One region of the Novibacillus thermophilus genome, then DNA from elsewhere that is predicted to be linked to it. Evidence: riboswitches for the same ligand, from Rfam matches in the RefSeq annotation. Region 1 holds a riboswitch; the other holds the start of a gene.

Region 1 (8,058 bases):
CGAGAAACTTTGGTACGGTATTGGTGGAAGAACTCGCCAGTAGAGGGTATGTGGTCGTTACGGTCGACCACCCATATGAAACGTCTGCGGTTCAGTTTCCCGACGGACGGGTGGCGGTGGAGACACTACCGGAATCCAGCGCAGAATCGATTCTGAAGGCGTTGAAAGTGAGAGTGGAAGATATTCGGTTTTTGCTGGATCAACTCGAACTCATGAACGAAGGTCGCCATCCGGGCAGCCGGCAGCTGCCGACAGGGCTTAAGGAAGCATGGGATTTGACCAAGATCGGCGTATTCGGCCATTCCGCGGGAGGCGCCACATCGGCACAAGTGATGTATGAGGACGACCGAATCGACGCCGGTATCAACATGGATGGCACGATGGGCCACATGCCCGACAATCCGCTTCCGGTGGCAGAGCACGGTCTGGATCGGCCCTTCATGCTGATGAATTCTGGATACAACGACGAAGGTGAGATCGATTCGCATCTTACTGCGAAAGATCGTCATATGTTCTGGCAGCATTCAAGCGGCTGGAAGCTCGATCTGACGATACCCACGGGGGGCATTTCACCTTTACGGATTACCAGGTGCTGCTGCCGCAGTTGCAGGAGAAGCTCAGCCTTTCGCCGAGGGTGATCCAGCAAAGTATCGGGACCGCCGACCCGGAACGGACGATCGCAGCCCAGCGTCATTATATTGCGTCCTTTTTTGATCTGCATTTAAAGGGAGTTCAGCAGCCGTTGCTGCTTTCCCCATCCGAAGATTACCCGGAGGTCCAGTTTGTAGAATAAATGAGACAAGTTTGCGATGTGTAGCGAGAATTGGCCGCGATCACAAATTGCGGCATAACGATTATCAGTTTCCGATTGGAACATAGTGCCGTCAGACAGAAAGAAGGAGTGTGATGATGAAAAAGAAGCTTTTTTTCGGCACAGTACTCGTCATCCTGCTGTTTCTTATCGGGTCGTATTTTTATACGAATCTGACGTACATGGAAAAGCCGCTGAAGGCGATGCGCGACGCAGGCTTTACGGAAAAACAAGTGACACTGAAGGACGGGACCGTGCTAAATTACGGAGAAGGTCCTGACAACGGGAAACCGCCGTTGCTGCTGATTCACGGACAAGGTATGACTTGGGAGGATTATGCAAAATCACTACCGGCGTTGTCCGAACGGTATCATGTGTTTGCTGTCGATTGCCATGGGCATGGGGAGTCCGATTGGAACCCTAAAAAGTATTCGGCAAAGGCAATGGCCGCTGATTTCGCTGAATTTATTGAGACTGTGATCGACGATAAGGTGGTTCTCTCCGGCCATTCGTCGGGTGGCATGGTGGCGGCCTGGATGGCTGCGCATTATCCTGAACTTGTGACCGGGCTCGTCATCGAGGACTCGCCGTTCTTCGCTACGGAGCCGGGAAGAAGAGAGACAACGTACGCCTGGGTGTACGGCTTTCAGCAATATGAGGATTTTAAACATCAGGACGAAATTGATAACTATTTTGAGTATTCCTTGAAAAACAGCTACTGGAAAAAGGTATTCGGAGACTTTTTGTGGAATCGGTTTTCGCGGGATGCAGTCGCTTATCACAAGAAGCATCCGAATGAACCTGTACACCTGTTCTATCTGCCGCCGCCAATCAATCGAATATTCGAATCCGAAACGTATCCGCATGACAGGAGGTTCGGCGAGGCCTTTTTTGATAACAGCTGGTTTGAAGACTACGAACAGTCCGAGGTGCTTGAGAAGATTGAATGTCCCACTGTGTTTGTGAAGGCACAGACCCATTATGACGGCGATTTGCTGCTCGCGGCACTTACGGATGAGGACGCCGATCGCGTCGTTAGGTTGCTGCAAAATGGGAAGCTGGTAAAAGTGGATACCCCTGGACATGACATTCATTATGATAAGCCAGATGAATTCACCAATATTATGATCAATTTTTTAGAAGAGGTCGGTGATGCAATCAGTTCCAGCCTCCTATGAACTAAGCCATCAAGTCATTTAGCAAGCGTGCGGAAAAATTTTGGCTTTTAACTCATACTGACTAAACATTTGACCAGAATCCATAGGGAGGGTCTCCGGATCACGTATTGGGGTTAAACAATGAGTAATCCGTGAGCATCGAGAGGAAGTTGACACAGAGCGTTTGAAGAAGGATGACGTCCCTGTCAAACTAAAACATCAGGATTTCCTAATCTTGAGGGAAACCCTGATGTTTTTATCAACCTAATATTTGTGAAAATACCATTTCCACAACAAAAAAAAGATGACGATCAAAAATAAAATCGATCCAAAAAACCATAACGAAAGCATTGGATTAATGAACATAGAAACATCCCCTCACTTTGCCTTTATCGCTTTTTCGGCATGCTGTTGAACTTTTTTAGGGACTTTCAAAGTGTTCGCCAACACGATCATCAATCCGATACCGATTAGGGTCGCCCAGGCGCCAGCAGCCATGGCGCTTTTTTCGATACCGCCGAAGTACAAGACCAGATAGGACGTAAGACCGATCACCATCGAAAATTCCGCCGCTCGAGCGTGGGCTTTTTTCTTCCCGTATACGGCATACAAAATGGGGCCGAGTGTACCGGCCGCGATACCGGATATCCCCAGCCATTGGATATCAGCCATGTAACGCGGCGGATTCAAAACGAGCAAGCAAGCCAGAATACCGGCCCCGACAGTCGCGACACGGCTCACGAGAAGAGCTGTTTTTTCTGCACGTCTTTTGCTCATCTTCAAGATTCCGCGTCGAACGAGCGCTTTTAAGAAAATATCGTTGGCGAAGACGGTGGAAATGGAAACAAACAGCCCGTCCGTCGTCGACATGGCCGCTGCCAAAATCACCACAATCATTAGGGCAGCGATCACGGCGGGGAAAACTCGGACCATGTATTCGACCAGAGCCAAATCGCTCATGACGACCTGGTCTCCCAGGTGGGCGCGGCTGTAAAATCCACCGAAGAAAACAGCCAGACAGCAAAGCTTCGTGACGACGTAGACGAAAATCATTTTACCCAGATCCCGTTCGTCTTTCACCCCAAGCACTTTGTTGAAAAGGTGAGGGGCTGAGGCAAACGCCCATTGAATCAAAAGTGCGCCTATCACTGCTGGAAGGGAGTAAAAGTAATCTGATTCGGGGTGGAAGACTCGTCCCAAGTCTGAATCTTGTGCTGTCAATTTAGCTGTGATAGCGGAAAAGGTTTCCGAGAGGCCCCCTTCCCAAAACAGAACGATACCGGAGACAAAAACGAGAAGTCCGGTCACCGCCATAAGAATGACTTGGATCGCATCGGTGTATACATCGGCGATCGCCCCTCCCACGTAGACGTAAATGATGACAATGATAGTAGTCGTCATCAGTGCGTTCCCATAGGGGATTTCGAGCAAATACTCGAAAATCCTGGCTCCGGCGACGAATTGGGCGGCGATGTAAAAAATGTTGAAAAGGAGGATGATGCTGGTCGCAATTCGCAAAAAATCGCTGGAGTAATAGTCTCCAAGCCAATCTGGCAAAGAAAGAGATTGTTGGGTCGTGTTGATTTTTCTTGCCCGCTTGGCCACCATCAACACGCCGATCGGTCCGCCACCCATGATCGCCAAAAAAAGCCAGAGGTTGGAATACCCGTATTCGTAGGACCAACCCGGATAACCCAAAAAAGCCGCGGCACTCAAATACGTTCCAGTAAAAGAAAGCCCAAGGACGACCGGTCCCAATTGACCACCGCCGATGGCAAAATCGCGGACACTCTTCGTCTTTTTTCCGCTGTAAATTCCAATTCCGAGTATAAGGACGAGGAAAGCAGCTAAACCGATCCACAAAAACAGTTGGATTTCCGTCATGTTTGAACTCCTTTATCATGAAATCGAATGGGACACTATCGCACCATTCAGCTGTTTGTAGCAACCTGGATTTGTTTTGCTGGATGGTCCTCCTGTAAGAACCGACGCCCTTTTCCGAACATGTTTTCTCTCAGCGTCACTGCTTCGTATTCTGTCCGGTAGATACCGCGTTGTTGCAATTCGGGAACGACATATTCGACGAATTCTTGGAAGGTTCCCGGTGAGTGAGCGTGGGCGATATTGAATCCGTCGACATCGCCTTCAACGGCCCATTGCTCTATTTGGTCGGCGATTTGTTCAGGTGTTCCGACAAATTTGACCGTACCGTTTCCGAGGCCATGGTTCATGACCGCTTCCCGCAACGTCCACTTTCTGGTCGGATCTTTCGTGTACAGGTTCAAATTTCCCTGGACTGCCTCTGTTTCCATGTCTTCGATGTATTGATCCGGATCAAATTTGGAGAAATCTATGCCAGTATGCCCAGAAAGCAAAGCGAGTGTCCCTTCATAGCTCACATGGTTTTTTAATTCTTCGTATTTTCGGTGCGCTTCCTCCTCTGTCGAACCGACGATCGGCAAGATAAGAGGAAAAATGAGGACACTGTGCGGGTCCCGCCCTTGTTCCTCCACGAGATTCCGGATGTTCTGGACGTAGTTTTTCAACGATTCAAGGGAATGGGATTTAATGAACACAGCTTCGGCGTGTTTGGCTGCAAATCGCTGCCCACGCGGGGATGCCCCGGCTTGGAACAAGACAGGGGTCCGTTGCGGCGACGGCTCTACCAAATGCGGTCCCGGAACATCGAAGTACGAACCGTGGTGGTTAATCAAATGGACTTTGGAGGGGTCGGCGAACACACGGTTTTTCCGGTCAAGGACGACAGCATCATCCTCCCAACTGTGTTCCCACAGTTTGTAAACTACCTCTAAAAATTCATCCGCGCGATCGTACCGGACATGTTTCGGTAAGCGCCTTTCTAAACCCAGATTCACCGCCTCGCTTTCAAGGTAGGACGTCACAATGTTCCACCCGACTCGACCCTCTGTAAGGTGATCGAGTGTCGACAATTGCCGCGCCAAGAAATACGGCTGTGAATAGGTCGTCGAGACGGTTACGGCAAAACCAATGTGTTGAGTCGAGGCAGCCAAGGCTGAAATCACAAGTAAGGGATCGTGGGCAGGTATTTGAACGGCATTCGTCACAGCTGGTTCATAACTGTTTTGATAGACGCTGTAAGTTCCGATCACATCGGCGAAAAACAGGGCATCAAATTTCCCCTGCTCGAGAATTCGGGCTATTTCTTCCCAATAGGCCAAGCGATTGTGGCGATGCCCTTCGTGTTGTTTATAGCTCCACAGTCCGGTGGAATGGGGGGATGGAGAATGTTGGACAAAACCGTTCAAATGAATTTGTTTTTTCATTGAGCAACCTTCCTTTTTAAGTGTAGTAAACAGATTAATCTAATGGGAATAATATGTTTATATGACGACAAATTTTGAGGAATCACCTTCTTTCAGACTTTTGACAATTGAAAAGCGACCTCTTGTTTAAGAGGCCGCTCACTGACTACACGAGGGTAGTAACTCTGTAGCGGAACCTCTTATATTTCAGACCCTGTCACAAGGATCTGCTGGAATTGGCACCGTTTGAGTCAATTCAATGGTTGCCGAGGGTTCATAGGGCCAGTCCCTCCCCCTCTCTGTATAAGAGTTCCGGTATTGTTGTTTTAATTTTACCTCATTTTAAAAATATTTTTTTCGACTGTCAACCCCTTATTTCAATTTGCCAAAGGTCAATGAACACAAAGGACCATGCCTTGATCCGGGTTGTACGACTAACCTGGGAATAAAATGGTTTGACAAAGGGAATTTTTCTTCGAAGAACGCTATGTCTAATAGTCTATATACATCAAAATGATAGAGCACAAAGCCCGAAAACAACCAGTAATATCGAACTATTAACAAAAATTTGAAGAAATTAGCATAAAAGTAAAGAGATTGATTCCTCACATTTTTTATGGTTTGTCCTACAATTGGGATGGGAGTGGACGATGAACCCGCTCTGTAAGCACATTTACATGCCGATCCCGCTAGAAGTCATTACACACTACGAATATGTCAACACATCAGACGGAGGTTCAGAGGATGACCGCTGGAATATGGAATCAACCGAGAGCGTGACTTTAGGAATTCAATCGGAAGCAGACATTCTGACAGTGGACAGGCATTCTATTAAAGGTTGGAATATGACCTAACATAAGCCAAAAAAAGGAGGTTTGAAGGAAAGCCCATCACATTTAGAAGTAAATATCGTCGTTGTAAAAAAGAGAGAGGGATTAAAGGAGGTTCACCGTACATGAAGAAGGGACGGGTTACGAGGGTTTTGTCAGTGATCGTCAGATATACATTGCTTGCCGGGATTTTATATACACCACCTGTTCAGACGGCACATGCAGCCCCAACCGATTTTTTCACTTCGTTTGAAGAAGGTGATCCGCAACCGGATTGGGAAAATACGGTCGAAACGGATGCGGAAGGCCGTAAAATGACGGAGGGCGTTGATGGCAACATTCCATTTGACGGTATTCAAGGTAACATTACAGATAAAGTTGAGCAAGTGACGGCAAGCGCCAACAATCCACCGAATGAAACGGAACAGAAGTTGATGGATCAAGACGTGAATACGAAATGGCTGGCGTTTGAGCGTACGGCTTGGATTGAACTTCAACTTTCTGAGCCGGACACGGTTGTGAAATACGCCTTTACTTCAGCGAACGACTACCCGGGCCGAGATCCTCGAGACTGGACGCTTTCCGGGTCCAGTGACGGCGAAAATTGGACGACGTTGGATACGAGAACAAATGAAGTCTTTGAAGAGCGTTTCCAAACGAAAATCTACGAGTTTGATAACGAAACCGCCTACCAATATTATCGATTTGACATTGCGAAAAATGCCGGGGATGGCTTGACGCAGTTAGCAGAAATCCAGCTATCCAACGGTATTGATGTCCCGCCGCCACCTCCTTCAGATATGAAATCTTTCACCTCAAAAGGACCTTCGAGCGCGTATGCAGCTAAGACGAACGTCGGATGGACAGGTTTGAAGGCGTTCTCGTATTCTGGAACGCATCTCACAGAAGGGCGTGCTTATTCGTATAATAAAATTTTTGATGTCGACATTCCGGTAACTGAGAATACCGAACTGTCGTATTACATTTTTCCGGAATTTACCGATAAGGATCATTTGGACTACGCGAGTACGTATGCAGCCGTCGATCTCGCATTTTCCGACGGGACCTATCTGCATGAGCTTGAAGCCGTCGACCAGCACGGGATCAAACTCAATCCACAAGACCAAGGAAATTCAAAAACTCTGTACGCGCATCAATGGAACTTTAAAAAATCAAAGATCGGAGATGTCGCAGCGGGGAAAACGATCGAGCGCATACTCATTGCCTACGATAACCCCAGAGGCCCGGCCGTATTTAAGGGGAGCATCGATGATATTAAAATCGAAGCGAATCCCGAAGAGAGAACGTATGACAGACTTTCCGAATATGTCAACACACTTCGTGGCACGCAGTCAAACGGTACGTTTTCACGGGGAATACCTTCCCTGCAGTCGCTGTGCCACACGGGTTTAATTTCTGGACGCCGGTGACGAACGCAGGGTCCAATTGGATCTATGCATATCACGAAAGTAATAATGAAGATAATCTTCCGGAAATCCAGGCCTTTGCCTTAAGCCATGAGACAAGTCCGTGGATGGGGGACCGCCAGACGTTCCAGGTGATGCCATCTGATGCAACTGGCAAACCGAGTGCCGATCGGAAAGAACGTGCGTTGCCATTCAAGCACGACAACGAAATGGCCAAAGCCCACTATTACAGCGTCACCTTTGAAAATGGCATTCAAACAGAGATGACTCCGACCGATCACGCGGCGATGATGCGCTTTACGTTTAAGGGAAACTCCTCTAACCTCATATTCGACAATGTGAGCAATAACGGTGGCATTACCCTTGATCCCGATAATAGGACCATCACAGGCTATACAGATCAGAGAAGCGGTCTTTCCACTGGAGCGACCCGGATGTTCATTTACGCGACATTCGATCAGCCGATCGTCGACAGTGGCAGATTGACCGGAGAAGGCCGCGACAACGTGACGGCCTACTACAAATTTGACACGACAGAAAATAAAGTGG
Region 2 (8,058 bases), 1.4 Mb from region 1:
CGATGAGTTTTCTGTCCACGTTCCGAATACCGCTGACAGTGTTCAAGTAGACGGGAAAGAACACGCCGACAGCAATCAGCGTAATTTTGGAAGATTACCCGATGCTGAACCATAAAATGAACAGCGGTACCCAGGCGATAGACGGGACGGAGCGAAGGGCTTGAATGGACGTGTCGAATAACTGTTCAACCGTTCGGTTCACCCCGACGAGCGCACCGAACACGACTCCGGCCGCCGTCCCAATGACAAACCCGATCAAGACCCGGTACAGAGTAATGCCGACATGGCTCCACAAACTGCCGTCCTGTACCATCTCGAGAATGGTCACAGCGACAGTTGCAGGTGCCGGAAGCAATTTGTCGGCAACGAGCCCTGCTCGGCTCAAGACTTCCCACAAAATGACGACGAGGAGCGGAACGATGCTTCTGATCAGAAAAGGTGGAACGCAAAAGCTCGCGCCACTCCCCTTTTTGCCAAACCTTTCTTGAGACGGAAAACGATACGGCTTTGAAAGTTCTCTTTCTTGTAATCGGGCCACGATTCGCCAACTCCTTTTTTCTCCTGGCATTACTGAACGACTTTTTCGGTAAACGATGGCTGTATGAGCTCATGGGAAAGGGAGTCGATATCGACATCGGCACCAATGATTCCTTCGCTTTGCAACACTTCTGCGGCAGCTTTTATCGCTTCACGGTGCACAGCTCCTGGAACGGGATCGGAGAAATCGTTGCGCCCCATTTCGATTTCGGCCACGTCTTTATTTAACTGCGCTGAATCGGCCAAAATGCGTGTCGCGTCAGCCGGATGGTCTAACGTCCACTTTCTCGCCTTCTCATACAGTTCGATCACTTTTTCTACGTATTGGGGATACTTTTCTTTAAATTCTGAACGCACACTGAGAAAGCCGTATGTATTGAATTCGGGGTTGCGATAAAACAAGTGCGCCCCTTCTTCCAGTTCCAGTTGAGCCATGTGCGGGTCCAATCCTGCCCAGGCATCGACTTCTCCTTTTGACAGTGCCGTGGCGCCATCGGGATGCTGGAGGGGCACCACTTCCACGTCTTCCGCTGATAGTCCTTCCTCGTTTAATGCCCGCAGCAAAAAGATGTACGGATCCGTGCCAATAGTGGCCGCCACCTTCTTCCCTTTCAAATCGTCCACGTGTTGAATGTCAGAATCGGCATTCGTGACGAGGGCGGTCCATTCCGGTTTAGAATAGATGTAGACAGTCTCAATCGGTGTCCCGTTTGATTTGGCGATGAGTGCAGCCGCTCCCGCCGACGAACCGAAGTCTACGCTGTTGCTGTTTAAAAATTCCAATGCCTTGTTACTTCCGAGACTGAGTACAAACTCGACGTCAATCCCTTCCTCAGCAAACACCTCCTCTGCCCAGCCTTTTTCTTTTAACACGAGACTTACCGGGGAGTAATAAGCGTAATCCAAGCGAATTTTGTCCGGTTTGTCCGCTCCTTCACCTTCCGCCTCGTCCCCCACCGAACGTTGACAGCCGACGAAAAACACTGTAACCGCCGTGACGAACAACGCCACTCTCACGAAAACGTACCGCACTTTTTTCTTCACTCCTCTTGTTTTTACAGTGAGATGTCACCTTCCCCCACAGCAAAAAATCCCCCCATAAGAAGAGGGATGGCATGCCTCCTCTTATCTCTCAGGAAACGTTCCTGCAGGAGTTGGCACCTTGCCAATCGAAAAGATCGACAGGTTGCCGGGCTTCATCGGGCCAGTCCCTCCGCCGCTCTCGATAAGAGTGATATTTGTAACGAAAAAACCTTCTTCCTAGATAAGAAGAAGGCAGTCAATCACGTTCCTCCTCCTTATCTTTCAAGACCGCTGTCTTGCAGGAGTTGGCACCTTGCCAATCGAAAAGATCAGCAGGTTGCCGGGCTTCATCGGGCCAGTCCCTCCACCACTCTGGATAAGAAGCGAAATTGAATGTCAATTTAAAATTGAGTTTATTTTACCCCACTGCATTTGTTTCGTCAACAGGCAATGTCATACCCCGACGTGTTGCATAAATAGTCGTGTCTAGCTCTCCCGTCACCCTGCCGGTCAGCACCCCGGCCGTCATACTTCCGCTGACGTTGACAGCCGTACGTCCCATGTCAATGAGCGGTTCGATGGAGATGAGCAATCCCGCCAGAGCAACTGGGAGGTTCATCGCGGATAACACGATGAGCGCGGCAAAGGTAGCTCCTCCGCCGACACCGGCAACGCCGAACGAACCCAACGCGACCACGGCGACTAACGTCAGAAGGAAAGAAGGACTGAGAGGGTTGATACCGACAGTCGGCGCGATCATGACCGCGAGCATAGCCGGGTAAATGCCAGCACACCCGTTCTGTCCGATGGTGAGACCGAACGACCCAGCGAAATTCGCCGTACCTTCGGGTACACCCAGGTCTTGGTGTTGAGCCCGCACGTTAAGCGGCAACGTCGCCGCACTGGAGCGGGAAGTGAAGGCAAACGTCAAGACCGGCAGCACCTTTTTGACATATGTCAGCGGATTTAGACCGGACACGGCGATGAGGAGCAAGTGGACCGCAAACATGACCAGCAGTGCCGCATAAGACGCCACTACAAATTTACCTAATTGCCAGATGGCATGAAGATCGCTCGTCGCAGAAACCCGACTCATCAAGGCGAGGACACCGTACGGTGTCAAACGGATGACAAGCGTGACAACCCGCATGACAACAGCGTGTAACGCATCCGTCAGTTTCGCAAACATCTCCGCCTGTTCAGCATGTTTTCGCTTGACTCCCAAGTAGGAGATCCCTAGGAAACTTGCAAATATCACCACGGCAATCGTCGACGTCGGGCGAGCTCCGGTAAAATCCAAGAACGGGTTTCCCGGCAACAACGACACGATTCGCTGCGGCACCGTCATGCCTTCCAATTCGCCCATTCTTTCTTCCAGTTCTTCGCCGCGGATTGCTTCTTCTTCTCCGGCGTGTATTTCCGTCGCCTGCAAATCAAACACGAAGGCTGCACCGATTCCGAGAACGGCGGCAATCGCCGTCGTACCGATCAAAATGCCGATAATCACGCCGCCGATTTTGCCGATGTTGTGTGACAACTGAGATTTTGTAAACGCTGCGAGAATGGAAATAAAGACGAGGGGCATGACCAACATTTGCAGCAATGTGACGTACCCGTTTCCCACGATGTTAAACCAATCGACAGACTTTTCAACTACTTCTGAATCCGGGCCGTAAACAAATTGCAAGCTGAGGCCGAAGACAATGCCAATCCCCAGACCGGCAAACACACGTTTAGAAAAAGATAAATGATTTTTCTGCATGAAGAACAAGGCTAAAGCAAACAAGAGCAACAGTACCACATTGATCACAATCAAAACATTTGTCATCTTGATCCTCCTTCCAGCTTTCCGCAAAAGCATATTTCACTTATTCCGATATGTCAAGTATGAATTTGACATACGTGAAGTCCACTCATGCCACTTCAATTCCTTTGCGAACGGGAACCGGCCCCTTCTTCAAACTGCCTCAGTAAAAGTGTACAATGGAGCTAGCCCAATCATGAGACAAGGAGAGATTCACCGATGGATTACCGTATTGAACGCGACACGTTAGGAGAGATGAAAGTCCCGACCGATAAACTCTGGGGGGCGCAAACCCAGCGCAGTTACGAAAACTTCCCCATCGGCACTGAAAAAATGCCCATGGACGTCATTCGCGCTTTCGCCATGCTCAAAAAGGGGGCGGCACTAGCGAACCGGCGTTTGAACAACTTGGAACCGGAGAAGGCAGAGGCCATCGCTCAAGCCGCCGACGAAATTTTGGACGGAAAATGGGACGCGCACTTCCCCCTCGTCGTGTGGCAAACGGGGAGCGGCACCCAATCGAATATGAACGTCAACGAAGTGATCGCTACGAGAGCGAATCAAATTCTTGAAGCAAAGGGCAGTGAACTGCGCGTTCACCCGAACGACGACGTGAACCGTTCACAAAGTTCGAACGACACGTTTCCCACCGCCCTCCACGTCGCCGCTGTCATCGCCGTGGAAGACCAGCTCTTGCCCTCCGTTGACAAACTGAAACAAACATTTGCTAAACAAGTTGAAGACTTTCAAGATATCATTAAAACTGGCCGAACCCACTTGCAAGATGCAACACCTTTAACTTTGGGGCAAGAAATCAGCGGATGGCACAGGATGCTGGAAAAAGACGAAAACATGATCAAGGAGAGCGTTCAGTACATGAAGGAACTGGCCATCGGCGGAACAGCTGTCGGCACTGGACTGAATGCCCATCCGAAGTTCGGGGACTACGTCGCCGAAGAACTGAGCCGCATGACTGGAAAGGGGTTCACTTCAGCGAAAAACAAGTTCCACGCGCTCACGAGCCACGACGAAATCGTGCATGCCCACGGTGCCCTCAAAGCCCTCGCGGCCGACATGATGAAAATCGCAAACGACGTACGTTGGCTCGCCAGCGGACCGCGCTGCGGCATCGGCGAAATTACGATACCGGCCAACGAACCGGGCAGTTCAATCATGCCGGGGAAAGTGAATCCGACCCAGAGTGAAGCGGTGACGATGGTGGCCGTCCAAGTCATGGGGAACGACGCTGCCATCGGTTTCGCCGCCAGTCAGGGCAATTTCGAATTGAACGTGTTTAAACCGGTGATCATCTACAACTTCTTACAGTCGACGCGCCTCCTTGCCGACTCCATCGTGTCGTTCAACGACCGGGCTGCTGTCGGAATCGAACCGAACCGGGACGTCATCGACCACTATTTGAACCAGTCGCTCATGTTGGTGACGGCCTTGAACCCGCACATCGGCTATGAAAATGCGGCGAAGATTGCGAAACTCGCCTTTGCCGAAAACATCACACTGAAAGAAGCTGCCGTAAAGACTGGACTGTTGACGGCAGAAGAGTTCGATCGCCTCGTCCGTCCAGAAGACATGATTCAGCCGAACGTTAAATGACACTTCAAACACCTGAACCGAGCGGTTGCTCCGTTCAGGTGTTTTGATTTGTTTGTAAGTTTTGTTCACATTGTTTAGACTAAAGGTAGTAGCTATTCCTCAAGCATCACTTACAAGGAGTGGAATTCGATGGAACTCACGGTATACTTAGCGGGACAAATTCACGACGACTGGCGGGAGCGCGTCCGGAGATTAGCGAACGAAAGAAAGTTGCCCCTCACGTTCGTCAGTCCCCAGGAAGACCACGATCTGTCCGACAACATCGGGGAAAAGATCAAGGGAACACAACCGAACAACATTTTCAAAGACGAAGCCGCATCGGAATTCAACAACTTGCGCACGAGCATTCTCATGCAAAAGGCGGATGTCGTCATCGCCCTGTTCGGAGACAAATACCGCCAGTGGAACACGGCCATGGATGCGTCCACAGCGCTGGCAACCGGGAAGCCGCTCATTCTCGTCCGCCATCCCGACTTGCACCATGCCCTGAAAGAGTTAGCCCAAAAAGCAGACGTCGTCGTGGATAACGTCGAACAAGCGTTGGATGCGTTAGCGTACGTATTGCGCTAATCCGAACGCAAAAAGTCCCCCATCACTTTTTTCACCTTGGGCACAACGTAGTGGCTCCCGCCGCGATCTTTTACGTCTTCCACCATCATCGCGATGAGGAGTGATGGGTCATCGGTATCCACGGCGACGAACCAGCCGTTTTCCGTTCCCGTCTCATCGTCTTGGCTTTCCTTTAATTCAGCGGTCCCCGTTTTCCCGGCGATGGTGACACCGGAAATTTTCGCCTCGCGGCCTGTCCCCTTCGGGTGTTCAACCACATCGATTAAATCGCTCAAGATGAGTTCGGCCGTCTCTTCGGAAATCACCTGCTCCTTCCAGACTTCTTGCGCCGGCTCACCTTCCGACTTCTCCAGTTGCGGCGCCAGCATATTTCCGCCATTGACAAGAGGGGTGTATGTCAGTGCCAGGTGCAGCGCACTCATCAGCACCTGTCCTTGACCGTATCCCGTGTCTGCCAGCTGAACCTCGCTTTGAATGCCGTCCTCTCCGGCCAACTGTGAGGCTTTAACCGGGTAGGCAAACGGGATCTTCTCCCCAATTCCGAACCCTTTGGCCCCTTCTAGGAAAGCTTCTTCCCCTATGTCAAGTGCCGTTTGGGCAAAGTAAATGTTGTCCGAATAGACAAAGGCGTCACGCAGGTTCACCGGTTTGCCGGGATCGGTGACGCGCCTGACTGTGTAGTTCCCCCAGGATGCATCCGCTTGCCACGACCTTCCTGAAATTTCCCGCTTCTCTTCCGGTCGAAGGGCGCCCGCCTCCAAACCGATGGCAGCCGTCACCGGTTTAAAAGCTGAACCGGGGGCAAACAACTGGGCAAAGCGATTAAGAAGCGGTTTTTTCGGGTCGCCTTCCCACTCCTCCCACTGTTCGCCTGACAGGCCGAGTACAAACGCGTTCGGATCGTATGCCGGGCTGTTCACCAGTGCCAGCACCTCACCTGTTTTCGGGTGAAGGGCGACAGCCGTGCCTGCGTCCCCTTTCATCTCGTTGTACAAGGATTCCTGTAGCACCATGTCGACTGTAAGCTGAATGTCCTCTCCATGTCTCGGTTCTTTCTCAGCGATGACCTCCTTTTCCTCACCGGCTTCACTTTCGATCGTAATGACCCCGCCGTCTTCCCCTCTGAGTCGCTCTTCAAACACCTGCTCTAATCCGCTTTTCCCTAAAACATCGTCCTTGCGGTACCCTTCTTCTTTTAATTCTTCCCACTCTTCTGCCGTGATCTCGCCCACATAGCCTGTCAAGTGGGCGGCAGCCTCACCGTACGGGTAAACGCGTGCCGGTACATCTTGTTTGGTCACGCCGGGAATCTCCATCAACGCCGCGATGCGCTCGACGTCACCTTGCGGCAATGTGGCGATCGGGACAAACAGATCCGGCTGCACCCAGTCAGCAGCCAATTTTTTGTCTATCTCTTCCACGGAAATCCCCAGTTCATCGGCCAGTTGTGATTTAGCTTCCGCGCCGTCATCTCCCAGCTGTCCGGGCACAATGCCGATGGCAACGGCTGTGCCGTTCACAGCGAGCCCACTGCCGTGTCGATCCGTGATTTCTCCCCGTTCCGCTTTGACCGTCTTGGCACGCACTTTATCGCCGGGTTCCATCTGCGGGAAGATCATGCGCTCATCCCATTTGACAAACCAACCCGACTCGTCTCCCTGCTCTTCCTGGATGAGTGTCCCTTCAAAGGAAAACGTGACCGGACCGGCCAACGTCTCCATAGAGAGTTCGAACGGAATGCGGACTTCTCCGTTTTCGTCCGGCTCCAAATCTTCCGGAGGATTCGTTTGGATCTTCAGGTTATGTACTTCGATACCGGCATAAATGTTTTCATAGCGTTCGACAAAATCATCCTTTGTGATAGCTTCCTTCGATTCAGTCGCCAGTCGCCCGTACATCGCGGCAAAGTCCTGCTCTTCCCAGTCCGCGACATACGCCTGAAAACTCTCTTCCGGTGTCGGCCCTTTGGAACAAGCGTTGAACAGCAGAAGCCCCGCCGCGACGATCGTGAAAAACGCACTGCGTCGTTTCAATGTTTTGGTCGTTGTTGACATTTTTTTGTCCTCCCCTCCCATGTACTATCATATGACCTGCCTGAAATGAAAACAACACTTTATCCCCTAACGTAATACTGCTAAAATTTTGTTCGAGGAGTGATGAAATATGAACAAAGTCCACAAAATCGCCGTCGTCGGTTACGGCAATATCGGAAAATACGCGGTACAAGCCCTCAACAGAGCTCCCGATATGGAATTGGCCGGCGTTGTGAGGCGCGCGCGTTCCGCCCGGGACGTCCCACCCGAACTCGCCGGAGTACCGATCGCAACTTCCATCGACGAGTTGGAAGGGGTCGAAGCGGCGATCCTCGCCACACCGACGCGTACCACCCCAGAGTACGCATCCGACATTTTGTCCAAAGGGATTCATACTGTCGACAGTTACGACATACACGGCGAACTCGCCGATGTCCGAAGGAAATTAGACGACATCGCCAAGAGACACGGCAGTGTCGC

The links. A riboswitch is a leader RNA that binds a small molecule or an ion and turns the genes downstream of it on or off. The one in region 1 is predicted to bind S-adenosylmethionine.
Region 2: another riboswitch for S-adenosylmethionine. It lies ahead of B0W44_RS04305 (aliphatic sulfonate ABC transporter substrate-binding protein); the one in region 1 lies ahead of B0W44_RS15350 (LLM class flavin-dependent oxidoreductase).

What each region holds. Positions count from the first base shown of each region.
Region 1 is NZ_CP019699.1:3,144,335-3,152,392, reverse strand. Features, by position in the region: gene B0W44_RS15365 (FtsX-like permease family protein) at 1-638, shown strand, start outside; gene B0W44_RS18690 (hypothetical protein) at 635-793, shown strand; gene B0W44_RS15360 (alpha/beta fold hydrolase) at 907-1,989, shown strand; gene B0W44_RS15355 (sodium:solute symporter family protein) at 2,347-3,852, opposite strand; gene B0W44_RS15350 (LLM class flavin-dependent oxidoreductase) at 3,900-5,273, opposite strand; SAM riboswitch class I at 5,450-5,562, opposite strand; gene B0W44_RS15345 (hypothetical protein) at 5,885-6,106, shown strand; gene B0W44_RS18685 (discoidin domain-containing protein) at 6,208-7,512, shown strand; gene B0W44_RS18680 (GH92 family glycosyl hydrolase) at 7,479-8,058, shown strand, end outside.
Region 2 is NZ_CP019699.1:874,232-882,289, reverse strand. Features, by position in the region: gene B0W44_RS19195 (ABC transporter permease) at 1-76, opposite strand, end outside; gene B0W44_RS19190 (ABC transporter permease) at 95-538, opposite strand; gene B0W44_RS04305 (aliphatic sulfonate ABC transporter substrate-binding protein) at 568-1,569, opposite strand; SAM riboswitch class I at 1,660-1,769, opposite strand; SAM riboswitch class I at 1,833-1,943, opposite strand; gene B0W44_RS04300 (L-cystine transporter) at 1,979-3,388, opposite strand; gene fumC (class II fumarate hydratase) at 3,584-4,975, shown strand; gene B0W44_RS04290 (YtoQ family protein) at 5,105-5,545, shown strand; gene B0W44_RS04285 (penicillin-binding transpeptidase domain-containing protein) at 5,542-7,599, opposite strand; gene B0W44_RS04280 (diaminopimelate dehydrogenase) at 7,709-8,058, shown strand, end outside.